One region of the Pantoea sp. SM3640 genome, then DNA from elsewhere that is predicted to be linked to it. Evidence: predicted binding sites of a transcription regulator. Region 1 holds the regulator's gene; the other holds the start of a gene.
What was found. Region 1 encodes PurR, which represses purine synthesis genes. Its sites were predicted from a motif close to CANGCAAACGTTTGCNTG; they were not measured.
Positions count from the first base shown of each region.

Region 2: a site for PurR is predicted at 1,261-1,278, ahead of IV493_RS16355 (nucleoside-specific channel-forming protein Tsx). Genes of this name have one in related genera too.

Region 1 covers NZ_CP064872.1:2,054,563-2,059,908, reverse strand. The annotation lists gene cfa (cyclopropane fatty acyl phospholipid synthase) at 1-253, opposite strand, end outside; gene punC (purine nucleoside transporter PunC) at 564-1,766, opposite strand; gene punR (DNA-binding transcriptional activator PunR) at 1,874-2,779, shown strand; gene purR (HTH-type transcriptional repressor PurR) at 2,776-3,801, opposite strand; gene IV493_RS09545 (YnhF family membrane protein) at 4,083-4,172, shown strand; gene IV493_RS09540 (C40 family peptidase) at 4,220-5,029, opposite strand.
Region 2 covers NZ_CP064872.1:3,512,610-3,517,955, reverse strand. The annotation lists gene yjdN (VOC family metalloprotein YjdN) at 1-37, shown strand, start outside; gene IV493_RS16355 (nucleoside-specific channel-forming protein Tsx) at 160-1,026, opposite strand; gene IV493_RS16350 (HAMP domain-containing sensor histidine kinase) at 1,306-2,661, opposite strand; gene IV493_RS16345 (response regulator) at 2,658-3,317, opposite strand; gene IV493_RS16340 (hypothetical protein) at 3,994-4,941, shown strand; gene IV493_RS16335 (helix-turn-helix domain-containing protein) at 5,132-5,346, shown strand, end outside.

The DNA.
Region 1 (5,346 bases):
CGAGTTTATGTTTCAGCACCTGATGGAAGAAAATATCCAGCCGATCGCACTCCCACCAGCCATCCATATAGCTCTCACCGAGCCCAAGCGATCCCTCCTGCAGAACACGCTTAAAAAAGCCGGGATGATTAATATGAATATCCCAGGGACGTGAACCATTAATTTCAATATCCGCTTTTTCCAGCATCTCGTGGACGATGCGATACCAATGGTTTTCTTCAGGGCTCACTGCTTCTGCATAAGATGAACTCATAGCTTTTCCACCACCTGTCCAATCTGAACCTGAACAAAGAGTAGTCAATTTCGTCAGGCATTGAGAAACGGTACGGATGACTCCGCACACCGGTTGACTGTGTGATACAGAGGACTGGACTAGCCTGCAGCAGGTCGGTCTGGGTAAGAATAACGCGCGCGAATACCGTCCCGGCAACAGGGTGCCAATCAGATTATTACGTTATTATATTGTTGATTTATTACAGATTTGTTGACCCGGATGAGTATATGCTCACGCGGGTCAATATTCAATGACTTATTGTTAGGAGGCTAACGAAAAAGTCAGTGTGTCACTGATTATCCTGGCAGGCAGGTTGCGCGGAGGCAACAACAGTTTGTGCGCTTGCGGTACGCTGCATGGCGTAACCCACCAGCGCCAGCAGAATCGTCACCGTCATCATCAGCGTAGTGGTAAACAGTGCATGCGTTAATCCGGCAGAGACTGCCAGGCTTGCAGCGAAGCAGAGTCCTAGCTGTAAAGTGTTCTGCAATGCGGCCGCTTTACCGGTGGCGTGCGGGAAGGGTGTCAGCGCACTGGAAACCACAATTGGATAGATCGCACCGTTAGCCAGCGCCATACCGCAGAACGGCACCATCAGGCTCACCAGCGTGCTGCCGCCTGACAGCGCGACGGCAAACAGCGCCAGAATGCTCAGGCTGTAAATGCCCAGCAGCCACGGTAACAGCTGAGCGCCATTAAAGCGGTTGAGCAGGGCGCGACAGCCGAATCCACCAATCAAAAAGGCGAACGTCTGGGGCACATAACTCAGACCGATATCGGCGGGTGAAAGGCCCAGATCCGCCAGAATAAACGGCGAGCCGGTCAGCCAGGCAAAAAAACTGGCTGAACAGGCGGAGTAGATCAGCACGTTGCCGCTGTAAACCCGTGATTTCAGCAGGGTGAAAAATCCGGGCTGGGTGCCTTTCTCGCGTGCTTCCTGGCGTACGGTGGGCAGGCGCAGCGTGGTCAGAATCAACGCCACCGCAATCAGCGTCAGCACCAGGAAAATCGAACGCCAGTGGAAATGGCCGATGAGCCAGGCACCCAGCAACGGGGCCAGCGCCGGGGAGAGCGCAACCAGCGGCATAATCGTGGCAAAGACTTTGTTAGCGCGCGCGGCAGGATAGCGATCCACTACCAGTGCCTGCCAGCTCACGGCCGCAGCACAGACGCCAATCGCCTGCACAAAGCGCAGCGCCAGCATCAGAGTGGTATCATTCACCCACAGCATGCCCGCACAGCCGATGCCAAACATGGCCAGTCCGGCCAGCAGCACCGGTTTACGTCCAATGCGATCGGAAAGCGGTCCCCAGAAGAGCTGCCCACAGGCGAAACCCGCCAGAAAGAGACTCATACTGGCGCTGATCAGGCCCGGCGAGGTATTAAACGTTTGCTGCATCGCACCAAAGGCGGGCAGATACATATCTGTGGCTAAAAAGCCGAGCATGCTCAGCAGGGCAAGGTAGGGCATAAATCCTTTATTCGACAACATCTCATTCTCATTTTTGCAGGATGAACGCGGCAGAGTGTAAAAGGTGCGTTTGCCGCTGTGAAACGGTAATATTTGCCGATTGCTGTTAAAATTTTTGAAGGCAGATTATGTGGTCAGAATATGCATTAGAGGTCGTTGACGCGGTCGCCCGCGGGGGCAGCTTCAGCGCCGCTGCTCAGGAGCTGCATCGGGTGCCCTCTGCCATCAGCTACACGGTGCGTCAGCTGGAGAACTGGCTGGCAGTGCCACTGTTCGAACGCCAGCATCGCGAAGTGGTGCTGACGCCAGCAGGCGAACATTTTGTCCGGGAAGGGCGCAGCGTCATCAAAAAAATGCTTGCCACCCGGCGGCAGTGTCAGCAGCTGGCCAATGGCTGGCGCGGGCAGCTCAGCATTGCCGTTGACCGCATCGCCAAACCTCAGCGCACCCGGCAGCTTGTTAAAGATTTTTATCGCCACTTTCCCGATATGGAACTGATCATCAGCTATGAAGTTTTTAACGGCGTCTGGGATGCACTGGCCGATGGCCGGGTGGAAGTTGCGATTGGGGCCACCCAGGCGATTCCGGTAGGCGGACGGTTTGCATTTCGAGATATGGGTACGCTCAACTGGCGCTGCGTGGTCGCGCCCGATCATCCTCTGACTCAGGCGAACCAGATCGATGATGACACGCTGCGTAGCTGGCCGTCACTGGTGCTGGAAGATACATCACGCGCACTGCCGCGTCGTATGACATGGACGCTGGATAACCAGCGCAGGCTGGTGGTGCCGGAGTGGCAAACCGGACTGGAGTGCGTGCAGGCAGGCTTGTGTGTGGCGATGGTGCCGGGTCATCTGGCCAGACCACTGCTCGACAGCGGCGAGCTGGTCGAACTGACGCTGCCGGTGGCATTTCCGGATAGCCCTTGTTGCGTCAGCTGGGCAGAGGATCGCGCATCACCGGCGACAGGCTGGTTGCTCAGCTATCTGGGTGATGCGCAAACGCTTAATCAGGAGTGGTTAAGCGAGGATTAGCGGCGATAGTCGCGGAACGGACCATCCGCCACTGAACGGCGCTCAATCAGCGTCGGATGGACTTCAATCGTTTGAGACACTTCACGCTTACTGGTGATGCGGTCAAGCAGCATATCCAGCGCTTTCTCACCCAGCTGGGCTTTTGGCTGATGCACCGTGGTCAGGGCAGGGGCGAAATAGCGGGCGTTGCGCACATTGTCATAGCCGATGACCGAAATATCCTGCGGCACGCGCAGACCCATCTCGTCGGCGGCGCAAATGGCCCCCATCGCCATGATATCACCGCCGCAGAACACCGCCGTCGGGCGCTGCTTCTGCGACAGGATCTGCTGCATCGCCTGATAGCCCGACTCCGGCTCAAAGTCACCCTGTACAATCCACTCGGCACGCGGCTGAATACCCGCTTCTTCCAGTGCCTTTAGGAAACCGGCATGGCGTCCACCGCCGGTGTTACGCTCCATCTGACCGGGGATAGCACCAATATCACGGTGTCCGCGTTCAATCAGATAGCGTCCCGCCAGATAGCCGCCCTGGAAAGCATTATCCAGCACCGTGTCAGTAAAGTCGGCGCGCGATTCGCCCCAGTCCATCACCACCATCGGGATATTGCGGTTCTCTTCCAGCATCTGCAGCAGATCGTCCGGATACTCAGAGCACATCACCAGCAGACCATCGACGCGCTTCTGCGCCATCATGCTGAGGTAGGCGCGCTGTTTTTGCAGATCGTTATGCGCATTACCCAGAATCAGCGTATAGCCTTTGTCAAAACAGTGGTTTTCAACCGCTTCAATAATTTCAGCGAAATAGGGCGCTTCGCTGGAGGTGGCAAGCAGGCCCAGCGTTTTGGTGTGGTTTACTTTCAGGCTGCGCGCCACAGCACTTGGCGAGTAGTGCAGTTCCTTAATTGCCTGCCAGACCGCCTCGCGTGTTTCTTCAGCGACAAAGCGGGTTTTATTGATGACGTGCGAAACGGTGGTCGTTGAGACGCCAGCGCGTTTCGCCACATCTTTAATTGTTGCCATGAAAATCGGACTCCAGTGCTTACCTAACTCTATGATAAGCGTAATGTTAAACGTTTGCGTCTGCTCAGGGTTTTTTCCGCAAAAATGCGGCTTTTCTGGCCGGTAAACAGGCCGCTGGCGGAGAAAAAACGCCAGAAAAGATGCGCAAACGGAATCAGGGTTGCGCGCGTTGCGCAACAAAGGCGGGATTCTAACAAGGCTGAACGGATAAAACGAGATTTTTACCGGACCCTGTGGGAAAATGCCATATCCCTGCAAAGTGTGTGACTAAGGAGCAAGCAATGAGTACCGATTTGAAACTGGCTTTGATGACCACTGTCGGCTGTCTGCTGATGATTGTGGCCTTTAGTTTTACTGCCATTCTGCACTAATAAAAAAAGCCGGGATTATCCCGGCTTTTTTCTGACTGTTCTGCTGCTCAGCGTATCGTTTTCGGCGTCATCACCCGACGGGCACCAATATAGTGGCGCTGCCAGTAATCTTCCCCTAATGCACTGATCTGAATATCTTTGCCGGTACGTGGCGACTGAATAAACTTGCCATCGCCCAAATAAACGCCGACGTGGTCCGCTGTGCCGCGGCCATTAATACGGAAGAAGACCAGATCGCCTTTCTCCAGCGACTCACGCTTGATCGGCGCGGCGTCACGCAGGTGATACATCTCGTTAGCGGTACGCGGGATCTTAAATTTCACCAGGTCTTTATAGGCATACCAGACCAGACCGCTGCAATCGAAACCGGTATGTGGAGAGGTGCCGCCCCACTGATAGGGTTTACCCAACTGCCCCATCAGCTTGGTCATTGCGGTCTCACGCGCCTTCTGATAGCGCTGGCGGTGGGATTTGCTCATTTTAATCGTGCCTGGCTCGCGGGTGGTGACCTCAGCGGTTTTCAGCTGGCGCTGATGCCCATAGCGTTTCTTCTCTTTATTTTTTTCTTTGCTTTTGCTGATACGGGCGGTTTTGAGCGAGGTCTTCTTAGCAGGCGTCTGTTTAGCAGTGAGTTCGACTTTTTTTTGTTTTTTCGTTTTAAGTTTTTGGTCAGGGCTGAGACGAGTTTTTTTCGTCACCGTTTTTACCGGGCGACGCTTGCGGCGTTCATCGTCGCGCGCACTCTTTTTCTCTGCTTTATGCGTATTGACGTTCACCGGCGCGTGAGGCGACGCAGCGGCGATGTTGAAAAACAGTTGCGCAAAGGCCAGCATAAAAAGCGTAATGATTAAACGCATAGTCCATTAATTAGTTAAGTTGTCAGGGCCACTACGCACCGCGACAAAGTTGAGATTAATCTGATCCAGGATCAGTGCCCAGGCCATTCTAGTCCAGTTCGCTTAAAAACTGTAATGCCTTTTAATGTTAATCTTTGCAGCCCACGTGATTGCACTGAAAATGAACATTTTCAGCATGTTATACCAACGGAATTATTACGAATTATTAAACTGTTACCAGCTGTTAATACCTGAAATTAAATGTCCTGCGCACGGGACTTAACAATGATGGTCATTTAATCGGGCAGGGAGCAAAATCTCATTTTCAGTCACGCTGC
Region 2 (5,346 bases), 1.5 Mb from region 1:
TCCATGGCGCATCAATGTTGAGAAGCCACAGGAATAACCGAAGGTAAGATGCAGGACTGAGTTGCTAAAACTGCCTCTCAAAAGCTGGCCTGGAGAGACAACGCTCCAGGCCAGATCTCCTGCGTGACGGGCGGTTTTTTCAGCCGCCCGTTATCTTTATCAGAAGTTGTAACCCGCCACCAGGTAGTAACCCCAGCCCGTCGATTTCACTTCAAACGGGCCTTTGCCGAAGTTCAGCTCCTGACCATCCGCCCACTGTCCGCCGTTGTGGAAGTAACGCGCCACCGCAGAGAAGTGCCAGTGATCGTAACCCAGTGACAGAATGTGGCTGGAGGCGATGGAGTTGCTGGTGCGTGATGAACCGCCTTTCTCGTTGAGATCGGAACCCCAGTCGAAGTTGGTGAAGCCCACATAGCCCAGATTACCGCCCCACAGCGTGGTGATAGGCACGAAGTATTTCACCTTGAAGCGATAGCCATCCCAGCTGTTTTCGTTCGCCGCGCCGTAGTTTTCCCACTGATATTTGGCGTAGACGTTCAGCGACAGGCCGACATCGCTGTGCGTATCGATATCGGTGCCCAGACCCATATACCAGGTGTTCTGGCGGTTGTCGCTGTTGCGGCCCATATCGTAGATATAGTTATTGGCGAAATACCACTCTTTGAACGGACCAAAGGCCAGGCTGGTGCCGGTCAGTTTGTCGATAGAGAAGCGCGGCTCAATCTCCATAAACATCGGTGAACCGTGGTCGAATACGCCGTTGGCATTGCTGTTGCCGACGCCGAAGAAGTTAGGCACGTCGAGATAGCCGTAGAAATCGAACCAGTCTTTCTTCGCAAACGCTTCATATTCCAGATAAACGTCGTTGTTAAACTGCGGTCCGAAACGCGTGTGGTAGCTGCCTACCACGTTAACGCTCTGATGCCACCAATCCGAGAGATACTGCGGATCGCTTTCAGCGGCCTGCGCAGCACCACTCAATAAACATGCCAGCACGGCACCTGCTATCAACGTTTTATATTTCATTATTATCAGCCACATGCTTTTGACCGCTGCACACCAGACGCAGTCAGAGAGAAATCGGTCCCTTGATGGGAATGAGGGTTTCACAGCGAATAACAACCCGTTCTTCAGCCCGCGTAGCGTGCCTGTAACAGATCGATAGAAAATAGATTTTGCTCACGTTTGTCAAAAAGTGTTGCATTACAATTCAGCTAAAATGTGATGCACTTCACAATAACGGCGTGGATCGAACGGAACCAGGCAACCGTTTACGTTGTCTGGTTCGTGATCAAACAGGCGGGATCAGGGAAGAGTGACGCGAACCTGCAAACCACAAATTGCACCCTGTGGAGTCAGGCAATTGGAAAGGGCGACGTGAATCTGATGTTTCTGTGCGACGTTGCGCACAATCGATAATCCCAGCCCGCTGCCCTGGGCTTTAACGTCTGGCGAACGGGTAAAACGGTCGAACGCACGTTCGATAAAGGATTCCGGCATGCCCGGTCCGTTATCAACAATATCGACCACCGTTTTGCCCGCGACCCGATGCAGCAGCACATCGACCAGGCTGCCTTCCGGCGTGTGCAACATAGCGTTACCAATCAGGTTGTCGAACAGGCTGCGCAATTCGGAACGGCTGGCCTGCAGGCGATACTGCGTGGAGCCATTAAAGCCGATATCGATGCCGCGCTTATCCGCCACCACCATCAACTGCTCAATGCTCTCTTTTAGCAGATCTTCAAGTTCGATATGCTCCACGCTGGACACCACGCTCTGGTCATCCTGACGTGAGACATTGAGTAACTGCGTGACCAGGTGACGGGTACGCGTGACGCCCGCTTCCAACTGGCTGAACTGACGGCTCGCTTCACCCGGCTGAATATGCTGACGCAGGTTTTCCAGCTGTAACGTCACCGCTGTTACCGGCGTACGCAGCTCATGCGCGGCATCTTCCAGGAACTGACGCTGCGACGACCAGGCGTCACGCAGCTTACTCAGCAGCGAGTTGTAAGCGGCTACCAGCGGCAGGATCTCATCCGGTAAGCCTTCCGGTGAGACATTGTGTGGATGATGGGTTTCCTGCGCCGCAATCTGACGCGAAGCGACCTGCAGATCGCGGGTGATCTTGCGCACCACCAGCCAGATCACCAGCAGCGACAGCGGCATCATCAGGATCATCGGAATGATCGCCGACAGCGCCCGCTTGACCATTGAGGCTTTCATGTAGCTGAGGTTGTGCATCACCTGAATCGTTTTGATCTCGCTGCCAGGCATGCCGGGCCGGGAAAAAATACGCCATTCACAGTCGTCGCACTGACCCACATGCACATCGTGATAACCGCGCTGGTTTTGCAGCGGGGCCTGCAACTCCGGCCATGAACTGGCCCGCAGCTGGCCCTGATCGTCCCAGAGCTGAACTACAAAGGCGCTCTTTGCTTTGTCAGGTGCAATAAGCATCGGCATCAGGGCGGGCATCTGTTTATTGGTGGACCAGGCATCAGCGATTTTTGCCAGCTGATCGTCCTTCATGGTACCGACCATATCGCCGTAACAGCTGAAGAAATACCAGGTGACGCCGCCGATCATCAGCAGATGAATAATCAGCAGGGTAGAGAGAAGTTTATTGCGCAGTGAGCGCATAAAGGGGAAAGGTTTCATATCGCCGGAACCCGCCAGCCCAGTCCGCGTACATTACGGATCACGTCGTTATCGAGTTTGCGACGCATGCCGTGGATCAGGACATCCACCGCGTTGCTGCTGACTTCATCGCCCCAGCCGTAGATGCGGTTTTCCAGTTGCTCGCGCGACAGAATAGCGCCCGGCCGCTCCAGCAGCGCGTAGAGCAGGGCATATTCCCGCGCCGTCAGCTGCTCGCGCTGGCCTTTGTAGAGCACCTCGCGGGTCATCATGTCCAGCTGCACATCGCCGCTGCCAAGCACCGAGTCTGCCGCGCCGTGGCTGCGCCGGGTAATGGCGCGCATCCGGGCCATCACTTCCTGGAGATCGAACGGTTTAAGCAGGTAGTCGTCCGCGCCGCTGTCGAGTCCCTGAATACGCTGCGCCACCGTGTCGCGTGCGGTAAGAATCAGGACCGGCGTGGCGTCGCCGCGCCCGCGCGCCCGGCGCAGAACCTGCAGACCGTCATCGCGCGGTAAGCCGAGATCAAGCAGTACACAGCTGTAGCCGCCTTCGCTCCAGGCATTCTGGGCATAGACGCCATCGCGCACCCAATCTACTGACCAGCCCGCGCCCTGCAGTGCCTGTTGCAGGTTCGCGCCGATCATTTCATCATCTTCAACCAGTAACACGCGCATGGCTGATCTCCTTCGTAAAGATAAGAGAGAGTTTATCCATCAATTGTTAGGCCAGAATTATCCTTCCGCCGTCATACTTCGCACTGTGGCGGCGTTGGCTGCTTTTGCTCACCCCAGTCACTGACCAATGTCAGCTCCTGGGGATTCGCGCCTTTGCCGCCTTGCCACAGCACGAATTATTTTGGCGGACCGCGGCCTTCATACTTCGCACTGTGGCGGCGTTGGCTGCTTTTGCTCACCCCAGTCACTGACCAATGTCAGCTCCTGGGATTCGCGCCTTTGCCGCCTTGCCACAGCACGAATTATTTTGGCGGACCGCCATCACCGATATTTTACAGAATTAACCGGTGGCTTAGCGTCCCTCTCCATACCCACTGAGATACCCGTGATTGCAAGCGTAAATGGGGTGACGTATATTTGAACAATAGATTCATGCCAGACATTTCAGCGGTGAAAAGTATGTCAGCTCAGGAAGCAAAAATCAGACATCAGCGCGAGTATCAGGAGCGTGTTGAAGCCGTTCGAAAGGGTCAGGCTCCGGGCCGCGTTCTTGAAAAACGTCCTGACGGTATTGTGCCTGCAAAAGATGGACGCAGCCTCGCATTTTTCTGACATCATGCCCTGCTGAAATCGGCTAAGTGATAAAATAAGCTCATCATCCAGGTGGGCTTTTTTTATGACATCGCACGCTATTCCTCCAGAAGAACAAATCCTCAAACTCAATCGTTATCTGATCGATAACGCCGTACAACTGCCATCCCCGGTTATCACTGTTGGTGGTCAGGCTGTTATGTACTGGTATCTGACTTACCTGCACTTTTATCCTGATCAACCTGACATAACATCCATTACCTCAATTGATGTCGACTATGTCACGCGAAAAGAAGGCGTTGATGTCATAGCAAAAATTTTTAACGTGTCAGCTCAGGTTCAGGAAATTTTTAATCCGCCCTCGATTGCGGTTCTCAGTCTTATTGATAAAGATACAGGCAGAGTCAAGGAAGATGCTCAGGGTCAGTTCCTCAATGAGCCGCTTAATGAGGCAAATATTGTCGATATTATCGATCGCCCCACAGGCTTTGAAGTTGGGGATTTTGTCGGTGATAAACTCGCACTTAATACGGAACCCTTTCTGGTTATGCCTGATCGACATGGCGCAGCCATGAGTCATGAATTCGTGCGGGTGCTGAACCCTGTTGCCTGTATCCGCTCCCGTCTGTCGAACGCCACTGTGCCTATGGGCAAAGACAGGCTGACTGAAGCTGAGCGAATTCGGGTACTGGCTCTGCCAGTTTTTAACTTTTTACTTGAGAAGTTACAAATATTACCTTTCCGGCAGGGAAGGCGTTACGTTGATTATTTTATTTCGTTTATCTGGGATAGGTCATTCAGACGTTTTCAGGCAGAACACAGGATCCCCTTATTCCGTATTGTTGAAAAACTGGTCGCTGAGCTGGAACAGGATCCAGACCACGAGGTGCCACCCGAATTTTATCAGGAAGAGTTATCCCGAAAAGTGGATTTCCTGACTCAGGAATATCAGCGGTACCTCAGAATGGTTGAAGTCAGGCAAGACTCAACAATCACGCACATAACCCGCATAAAAATGATGCGGGCTGACTAAGTTTTTTAAACATCTCACCTCTTTTTTCAACAGCAATCTCACCACAGATTTCCCCCCAAAGCCCCGCTGGCCGCACCCTTCCGCGCCCATTCCCGCCGTTGCTAATTCTGCGCTAATTTTCTGCTAATTAAGGGATAAATTTTAGCGGGTAGAGTGGCTCCACTGCACATCAGCATCAACAGGAGGAACCATGAATCAGCGCGAGTTTATTCGGAGTTTGCTGGACTGGATTGAGAACAACTTAGGACACGATCTGCATCTGGATGAGGTGGCACGCCGCTCGGGCTATTCGCGCTGGCATCTGCAACGCCTGTTTCGCCAGCACACCGGCTTTTCACTGGCAGAATATATCCGCCAGCGCCGCTTAACCGAGTCTGCACTCAGTCTGCTAAGCAGCAACGAAGC